Regions from separate parts of the Sphingomonas sp. 2SG genome, predicted to be linked through region 2. Evidence: predicted binding sites of a transcription regulator. Region 2 holds the regulator's gene; the other holds the start of a gene.
What was found. Region 2 encodes LexA, which represses DNA repair genes until DNA is damaged. Its sites were predicted from a motif close to GTTCCNCNCTTGTTCT; they were not measured.

Region 1 (4,635 bases), on a different contig from region 2:
ATCGCCCGCGGCGATACCGCACGGGGGCTGGCCACCATCCAGGCGCTGCGCGAGACGGGGTCGCCGGTCGACCTGCGCCTGTCCGCCGGCCAGTTGCTGTTCGGTCGCGGCGAGACCGATCGGGCGCGCGCGCTGCTCGCCGGCGGCGATCCGGGGTTCGCGGCGGTGCGGGCCGGCGACGCCGCGCAGCCGACGCTGGGGTTCGGCGTGTCGCGGTTGCTCGGGCGGATCGCCGGCGACCTCGCCGATCAGGACGCCACCGACCTGTCGATCGCGCTCGCGCGCACCGCGGTGATCGCTTATCCCGCCAACGACCGCGCCCGGCTGCTGCTCGCCGCCGCGCTCGCCAAGGACAAAGCGATCCCGCGCGCGCTGGCGACGCTCGACGGCATCGCGCCCGCCAGTCCCTATGCGGCGACCGCCGGCGCGACGCGGATCAGCATCCTGACCACCGCCGGCCGCCCCGCCGACGCGCTGGCGCTCGCCCGCAGCGGTGCCGAGCGGGCAGGGGCGGGCGAGAGCGACTGGCAGACCTATGCCGACCAGCTCAGCGCGATGAACCGTCATCGCGAGGCGGCGGACTGGTATCGCCGCGTCGTTGACGCCGATCCGACCGCGTGGAGCGCATGGCTGCAATATGGCGGCGCGCTCGAACAGGCGGGCGACTGGCCGGCGGGGCGCGTCGCCCTGCAGAAAGCGGTGGCGATCGCGCCGCGCGAGCCGCTCGCGCTCAACTATCTCGGCTATGCGCAGGCGGAGCGGCGGGTCGACGTGCCGCAGTCGATCGCGATGCTCGAACGCGCGCATGCGTTGAAGCCCGACGATGCCTCGATCGCCGATTCGCTCGGCTGGGCCTATTTCATCGGTGGCGACGTCACGCGCGCGCAGCCGCTGATCGAAAGCGCCGCCGCGGGCGATCCGGTCAACGCCGAGATCGGCGAGCATCTCGGCGACCTCTATTGGACCCGCGGCCGCCGCTACGAGGCGCGCTACGCTTGGCGCGCCGCGGCGCTGACCGCGTCGGCCGACGATGCGACGCGGCTCGCCGCCAAGGCGGTGCAGGGGCTGCCGCGCAAATGATCGTCGAGCCGGCGCCTGCCAAGATCAACCTCGCGCTCCACGTCCGTCGTCGTCGTTCCGACGGCTATCACGAGCTGGAGACGCTGTTCGTCTTCGCCGCCGATGGCGATAGCGTGACGGTGGTGCCCGACGCGACCGACCGGTTCGCGATCACCGGGCCGTTCGCCGCCGCGCTCGCCGGTGCTGCGGAGGCGGACAATCTGGTGATCCGCGCCGCGCACGCCTTTCGCGCGGCCTTCGATATCGCGCAGCCGCATGCGATCACGCTCGACAAGCATCTGCCGATCGCCTCGGGAATCGGCGGCGGATCGACCGATGCGGCGGCGACGCTGCGGGCGCTCGCCGGGCTGCACGGCATTGCGCCCGACGACCCGCGGCTGTTCGTCATCGCCGAGGCGCTTGGTGCCGACGTCCCCGCCTGCCTGCTCGGCCGCGCGACGCTCGGCACGGGGAAGGGCGAGGCGTTGCTGCCGGTCGACGGGCTGGCGGGCATGCCGCTGCTGCTGGTCAATCCCGGCGTCGCGGTGAGCACCGCGGCGGTGTTCGCGAGATGGGATGGCGTGGACCGCGGCGGCATCGCCGCCGACGGCGATCTGCTCGCGCGTGCGCTGGTCGGGCGCAACGACCTGCAGGCGCCGGCGGTGGCGATCGCGCCGGCGATCGCCGCGGTGCTGACGCTGCTCGACGCGGCGGCGGGTGTGCGTCTGGCGCGGATGTCGGGCAGCGGTGCGACCTGTTTCGCGCTGTTCGAGTCGGTCGCGGCACGCGACGCCGCGGCGGCGCGCGCAGGCGCCGAGGGGTGGTGGACGCTGGCGACGACGCTGACCTGAGCCCGTTCTTCGCGGACGCCTTGCCTGCGCTGAATGGCGAAACACCCACAATCCTGCCGCGGCTTAGCGTTCCCCTCTTGTTCCAAGAGAACAAACGCCGTACATAGCGAAACAGACGCGTTGCCCCGGTGGCGCGCTTGCTCTAGCGAGGAACCTCCCGATGGCCGCCAATCTGAAAGTGATCGACACCGGCATGGCAACCGCATCCACCGACCGGCAGAAGGCGCTCGACGCCGCGCTGGCCCAGATCGACCGCGCCTTCGGCAAGGGCTCGGCAATGAAGCTCGGCGCGAAACAGTCGATGGAGGTCGAGACGATCTCCACCGGTTCGCTCGGTCTCGATATCGCGCTCGGCGTCGGCGGCCTGCCGCGCGGCCGCGTGATCGAGGTCTATGGCCCCGAATCGTCGGGCAAGACGACGCTCGCGCTGCACGTCATCGCCGAGGCGCAGAAGGGCGGCGGCACCGCCGCCTTCGTCGACGCCGAACATGCGCTCGATCCCGTCTATGCCAAGAAGCTCGGCGTCAACATCGACGAGCTGATCGTGTCGCAGCCTGACACCGGCGAACAGGCGCTCGAGATCGTCGACACGCTCGTCCGCTCGAACGCGATCGACGTGCTGGTGGTCGATTCGGTCGCCGCGCTCGTGCCGCGTGCGGAAATCGAGGGCGAGATGGGCGACAGCCACGTCGGCCTGCAGGCGCGTCTGATGTCGCAGTCGCTGCGCAAGCTGACCGGTTCGATCAGCCGCTCGCGCTGCATGGTGATCTTCATCAACCAGCTGCGCATGAAGATCGGCGTGATGTACGGCAATCCGGAGACGACGACGGGCGGCAACGCGCTGAAATTCTACGCCTCGGTCCGTCTCGACATCCGCCGCACCGGCGCGATCAAGGACAAGGAAGAGGTCACCGGCAACGCCACCCGCGTCAAGGTCGTCAAGAACAAGGTCGCGCCGCCGTTCAAGCAGGTCGAATTCGACATCATGTACGGCGAGGGCATCTCCAAGATCGGCGAGATCCTCGATCTCGGCGTCAAGGCCGGGCTGGTCGAGAAATCGGGTGCGTGGTTCAGCTACGACAGCGTCCGCATCGGCCAGGGCCGCGAGAATTCGAAGACCTATTTGCGCGAGCATCCCGAAATGGCCGACCGCCTCGAAAAGGCGATCCGTCAGCGCACCGAAAAGGTCGCCGAGGAGATGATGGCCGGACCGGAAGCCGACGACGACATCTGATGCCGGCGCATCGATAAGCACGAAACGAGAGGCTCGCCGGCAACGGCGGGCCTCTTTTGCTTGGCGAAGGACGCCACCCCTCTCCGGAGACTGCCGATGACCACCCATATCGACTGGATCGGCCGCGTCGGCACCGTCTGGGCGGAGGAATGGCGCCGGACCGAGCGCGCCTTCGCCGATCTCGCTCCACGGCTCGACGCCGCGATCCTCGCCGCCGCGCCGGCCGGCGCGATCAATGCGCTCGACATCGGCTGCGGCGCCGGTGCCACCGCCGCCGCGCTCGCCGCGGCACGCCGCGACGCGCGAGTCACCGGGGCCGATCTGTCACCCGACCTCGTCGCCGTCGCCGAGGCGCACCATGCGCGCGCCAACCTCAGCTTCCGCACCGCCGACGCATTGGTCGCCGCTGCCGGGCTCGCGCCGCTCGACCTGATCGTTTCGCGCCACGGCGTCATGTTCTTCGCCGATCCCGTCGCCGCCTTCACCCGTCTTGCTGCCGCGACCCGGCCCGGTGGCCGCTTGGTGTTCAGCTGCTTCGCCGCCGTCGCCGACAATCCCTGGGCGACGCTGATCACCCCCGCGCCGCAACGCTCGGCCAGCTACGTGCCCGGCCCCTTCGCCTTCGCCGATCCGGAGGCGGGCGCTGCGGTCCTCGCCGCCGCCGGCTGGGCCGACGCGACCGCCGTTCTCACCCGCTTCAGCTATCGCGTCGGCGCGGGGGAGGAGGCGGTAGAGGAGGCTGTCGCCTTCCTCACCCGCATCGGACCTGCCGCCTCCCGGCTCCGCGATGCCGCCGCGGAAGACCGGCCGGCGCTTCTCGCCCGCCTGCGCGCGGCGCTGACGGCGCAACGAAATGGCCCTGTCGTGGATTTCCCTGCGGCGGCCTGGCTATGGACCGCCCGCGCGACAGGGGAGACCGTATGATCATCGTCCACCATCTCGAGAACAGCCGCTCGCAGCGGATTTTGTGGATGCTCGAGGAATTGGGCCTCGATTATCAGATCAAGCGGTATCAGCGCGATCCCAAGACGATGCTGGCGCCGCCCGAGCTGAAGCGCGTCCACCCGCTCGGCAAGTCGCCGGTGATCGAGGATCTCGACGCCAATGGCGGCCGGGTGATCGCGGAGACCGGTGCGATCGTCGAATATCTCGTCGAGAAGGCGGACGGCCGGCTCGGGCCGCCGGCGCATCGCGAATCGGTGCTGCGCTACCGCTTCTGGCTCCATTATGCCGAGGGCTCGATGATGCCGCCGCTGCTGCTCAAGCTGGTGCTCGGGCGCATCCCGCTGATGGGCAAGGCGGCGGTCAAGCGCATCCAACCGATGATCGACGTCCATCTCGACTATGTCGAAGCGGAGCTCGCGCAACGCCCGTGGTTCGCCGGCGACGTGATGACCGCCGCCGACATCATGATGAGCTTCCCACTCGAAGCGGCGCGCAGCCGCGCCGGCCTCGATGCCTCGCGCCCGGCGACGATCGCCTGGCTCGAAA
Region 2 (4,635 bases):
TCGCCGGATCGGCGTCGCGCCATGGCGAGCGGATGCGCAGCGGCTGCTTCGCCGCCTGCGCCGCTTCGCGCTGCGCGGTGATCTCCTCGGCGGTCATGTAGCAGCGATAGGCATGGCCGCTGGCGACCATCTGATGCGCGACTTCGGCATGACGGTCGGCGCGGGCGAACTGGAAGACGGCGTCGCCGTCCCAGTCGAGGCCGAGCCATTTGAGCCCACCGAGGATCGCGTCGATCGCCGGCTGGGTGGAGCGGGCGCGATCGGTGTCCTCGATGCGCAGCAGGAACGTGCCGCCATGATGGCGCGCGTAGAGCCAGTTGAACAGCGCGGTGCGCGCACCGCCGAGATGCAGATAGCCGGTCGGCGACGGCGCGAAGCGCGTGACGATCGTCGCAGGATTATCGTTCGTGGCGCTCAACCGCGCTTGCTCCCAAGGTTCGAGACGTGACGGCCGGAGCGGCCGCCGCGGGCCCTAGCACGCGGCTTCTGCGCCTTCAAATGCCCCGCGCCATGGAACGGTTGCGCGTCGGTATCGAAGAATGGCTGGAGGCGGAACGCGATCAGTTGGTGCTGTGGCTGCCGGTGGCATTCGGTGGCGGGATCGCGGCGTGGTTCGTGCTGCCCGATCCGCGGACGTGGACGACGACGCTGCTGCTGTGCGCCGCCGTGGCATTCGCCGCCATCGGGTTGGCACGCGGCGACCGGGCTGCGCGGGTCGTCGCGCTCGGTGCCGTGGCCGTCGCCGCCGGGTTGGCGCTGATCTGGTGGCGGGCGGAGCGGGTCGCCGAACCGGTGCTCGCACGCCCGGTCGTCGCGGTGGTACGCGGCAGCGTCGAGCGGGCCGAGCCGTTGATCGCGCGCGGACTGATGCGGCTGACGATCCGCGCCGACGCCGGCCAGGGCCTGCCGACGCGGCTGCGGGTCAATCTCGCCGCGGCGGACGTACCGGCGGACCTGGGGGCGGGTGCGGTCGTCCGGCTGCGGGCGCGACTGATGCCGCCGCCCGACGCCGCGGTGCCCGGCGCCTATGATTTCGCACGGGTGGCGTGGTTCGCGGGTATCGGCGCGACCGGGCGTGGTTTCGCGCCGGTGACGGTGATCCGGCCCGCCCCGGCGGGGGGTGGCCTGCGGACGCGGCTGACCGATCATATCACCGCCCGGCTGGACGGCAGCCGCGGCGGGATCGCGGCCGCGCTTGCCACCGGTGACGAGGGTGCGATCACCCCGGACGATTCGGAAGCGATGCGCCGTGCCGGCCTCGCGCATCTCTTGTCGGTCAGCGGGTTGCACATCACCGCAGCCGTCGGTGCGACGATGCTGCTGGTCATGCGGCTGCTCGCCTTGTGGCCGTGGCTGGCGATCCGCGTCCGGTTGCCGCTGGTCGCGGCGGCGGCAGGAGCGCTGGCGGCGATCGGCTATACCTGGCTCACTGGCAGTCAGGTGCCGACGATCCGATCCTGCGTCGCATCGCTGCTGGTGCTGGGGGCACTGGTGCTCGGGCGCGAGGCGGTGACGTTGCGGCTGGTCGCCGCGGGCGCGATGACGGTGCTGCTCGTCTGGCCGGAGGCGATGACCGGCGCGAGCTTCCAACTGTCCTTCGCGGCGATCGCGGCGATCGTCGCGCTGCACGAGCATCCGCGTATCGAATCGTGGTTCGCGCCGCGCGAGGAGGGGCGAATGGCTCGCGTACTGCGGTCGCTGGTGTCGCTGCTGCTCACCGGGCTGGTCGTCGAGGCGGCGCTGATGCCGATCGCGGTCTATCATTTCCACAAAGCGGGGCTCTACGGCGCGGCGGCGAACATCGTTGCGATCCCGCTCACCACCTTCGTGGTGATGCCGCTGGAGGCGCTGGCTTTATTGCTCGACGCCGCGGGCTGCGGCGGGCCGGTCTGGTGGGCGACCGACCTTGCCCTGCGCGTGTTGCTGATCCTCGCCCATGCCGTCGCCGCGGCGCCGGGATCGTCGCTTGCGCTGCCGTCGATGCCGGCGGCGGCATTCGCGCTTCTCGTGGCCGGGGGATTGTGGTTGGCCCTGTGGCGGACGCGATGGCGGCGGCTCGGCGTGGTACCGCTCGTTATCGGGGCGGGCTGGACGTGGCTGACGCCCGCGCCCGACCTGCTGGTGACGGGCGACGGGCGGCATATGGCGGTGCGTGTCGGCGGCGGGCTGGCGCTGCTGCGTGATCGGGCTGGGGACTATACGCGGGACATGCTCGCCGAAAATGGCGGCGCCGACGCGGGGATGCTATTGGGGGAGCAGGCGGCGGCGCGCTGCACGCGCGATGCCTGTGCGGTCGATGTGGATGCGGGCGGGCGGCGCTGGCGGGTGCTGGCGACGCGGAGCCTGTATCCGGTAAACCGCGACGAGCTCGCGACGGCCTGCGCGCGAGCGGATGTGGTGGTGAGCGAACGCCATCTGCCGCGGGCGTGCCGGCCGCGCTGGCTCCGGCTGGACGCACCGATGCTGCGGCGGACCGGCGGGGTCGCGGTGACCTTCGCGGGTGGCGAGGTGCGGACGGTGCGACGCGACGGGGATGCGCATCCGTGGTTCGCTGCCGTGCGGGTCATGCCGGCGGTGACGGGCGAGCACCATAGAAAGCGTCGATGGGGTGCCCCGTGAAAGTCCGCCAGTGCTCCTGCGGACGCAGGAGTCCAGAGCCAAGCAGAACAACGGCGTATGGCGTTCCGGGCTCCTGGGCTCCTGCTTTCGCAGGAGCACTGGGATGACGTTCGCAGAGGTCTCGAACAAGTCCGGGGTGACCGAGAGAGGGTGGAAAGCGTTCGGCCTACATGGAGGCCCATATGCGATCCCGCCGGCGGCTCAATCGTAGCGGCGCAGGATGCCCGACAATTTGCCTTGCACGCGGACGTGCGAGGGCACGTAGCGTTGCGGTTCATAGGCGCGGTTGGCCGGATCGAGCCGGACCATCGCGCCCTCGCGACGGAAGTATTTGAGCGTAGCCTCGCTGTCGTCGATCAGCGCGACGACGATCTCGCCGTCGCGGGCGACTTCGGTCCGGCGGATCAGCGCATAATCGCCGTCGAGGATACCCGCCTCGACCATCGAATCACCCGATACTTCCAACGCATAATGTTCGCCCGAACCGAGCAAAGCGGCCGGCACCGCGAGCATCGAGCTTCCCTCGAACGCCTCGATCGGCACGCCGGCGGCGATGCGGCCGTGCAGCGGGATCTCGATGACGTCGTTAGCCGGCGTCGCCGCGGGGCGGACGTTGCCGGTCTTGGCAGGGGGCGCGGCCGGAGCTGCCGGCGCGGGCTTGCGTTCCGACCGTTCCGGCATGCGCAGCACTTCGAGCGCGCGGGCGCGGTTTGGCAGGCGGCGGATGAAATGCCGTTCCTCGAGCGCGCTGATCAGGCGGTGGACGCCCGATTTGGATTTCAGGTCAAGCGCTTCTTTCATCTCCTCGAACGAGGGCGAGATGCCGGTTTCTTCCAGCCGGTCGTTGATGAAGCAAACGAGCTCGTGTTGCTTGCGCGTGAGCATGAGCGGACCTTCCCCGTCGGAACAGACGCGGAACTTCTAGGGAACAGGATGGCGCCCGTCAAGCGATGACGAGGATTTCTGCCGAGTCGCCCGCACTGGCGGCAGGCGCGTCCACCGGCCGCACGATCAGGCAGTGCGAGCGGGCGAGCGTGAGGAGCATCGAACTGTCCTGGATGGTCGAGGCAAAGGCGCGACCGTCGCGCAGCTCGGCGCGCAGATAGTCGGTGCGCGGCCCGTTCGCGGGCAGGTCCTCGCCGAGGATGGTCATCGTCGTGCGCGGTAGCGGGTCGGCGGCGCCGGCGAGGTGCGCGACCAGCGGTTTGACGAACAGCAACGCGGTGACGAACGCGGACACCGGATTACCGGGCAGGCCGAGCAGGATCGTGTCGCCGAGCCGGCCCGCCATCATCGGCTTGCCGGGGCGCAGCGCGATCCGCCAGAAGTCGATGCTGCCGCCGGCCGCCTCGAGCGCCGGGCGGACGAGATCGTGGTCGCCGACCGAAGCGCCGCCGGTGGTGACGAGCAAATCGGCTTCGACACCGGCGAAGGCGTCCCGCAACGTGGCGAGATCGTCGGGGAGGATGCCGAGATCGATCAACTCGATCGGCAGGTCGGCGAGCAGCGCCGCCAGCATCGCGCGGTTCGATTCGGGCAGCACGTCGGGCGAGGCGCCGCTGCCGGGCTCGACCAGTTCGTCGCCGGTCGCGCAGATCGCGACCCGCACGCGGCGGTGGACGGCGATCGTCGCCACCCCGCCGGTCGCCGCGACCGCGATCCGCGCGGCGGTCAGCCGCTCGCCCTGCGCGATCAGCCGGTCACCGGTGGTGAAATCGAGGCCGCGGCGGCGGGTGTTGCGGCCGTGCGTCGGCGGACCTTCGCCGGTCAGTCGGATTGCCGTGCCGTCGGCGGCGACTTCCTCCTGGATCATCACCGTGTCGGCGCCCGCGGGCATCGCCGCGCCGGTGAAGATCCGAACCGTTTCGCCCGGGCCGACCGCGCCGGCGAAGGGGCGGCCGGCGGCGCTTTCGCCGATCAACGTCCAGGGACCGGGGAGGTCGGCGAAGCGGATGGCATAGCCGTCCATCGCCGACAGATCGGTCGCCGGCTGCGTCCGGTGGGCGCCGACGTCGG

Region 1: the regulator LexA is predicted to act here: its motif matches at 1,979-1,994, upstream of recA (recombinase RecA).

What each region holds. Positions count from the first base shown of each region.
Region 1 is NZ_SCMZ01000026.1:54,008-58,642, reverse strand. It holds partial or broken gene FFS23_RS12130 (tetratricopeptide repeat protein) at 1-1,080, shown strand, start outside; gene FFS23_RS12125 (4-(cytidine 5'-diphospho)-2-C-methyl-D-erythritol kinase) at 1,077-1,910, shown strand; gene recA (recombinase RecA) at 2,071-3,144, shown strand; gene FFS23_RS12115 (class I SAM-dependent methyltransferase) at 3,241-4,068, shown strand; gene FFS23_RS12110 (glutathione S-transferase family protein) at 4,065-4,635, shown strand, end outside.
Region 2 is NZ_SCMZ01000001.1:161,947-166,581, forward strand. It holds gene gltX (glutamate--tRNA ligase) at 1-418, opposite strand, end outside; gene FFS23_RS00730 (ComEC/Rec2 family competence protein) at 511-2,619, shown strand; gene lexA (transcriptional repressor LexA) at 2,821-3,504, opposite strand; gene FFS23_RS00740 (molybdopterin molybdotransferase MoeA) at 3,563-4,635, opposite strand, start outside.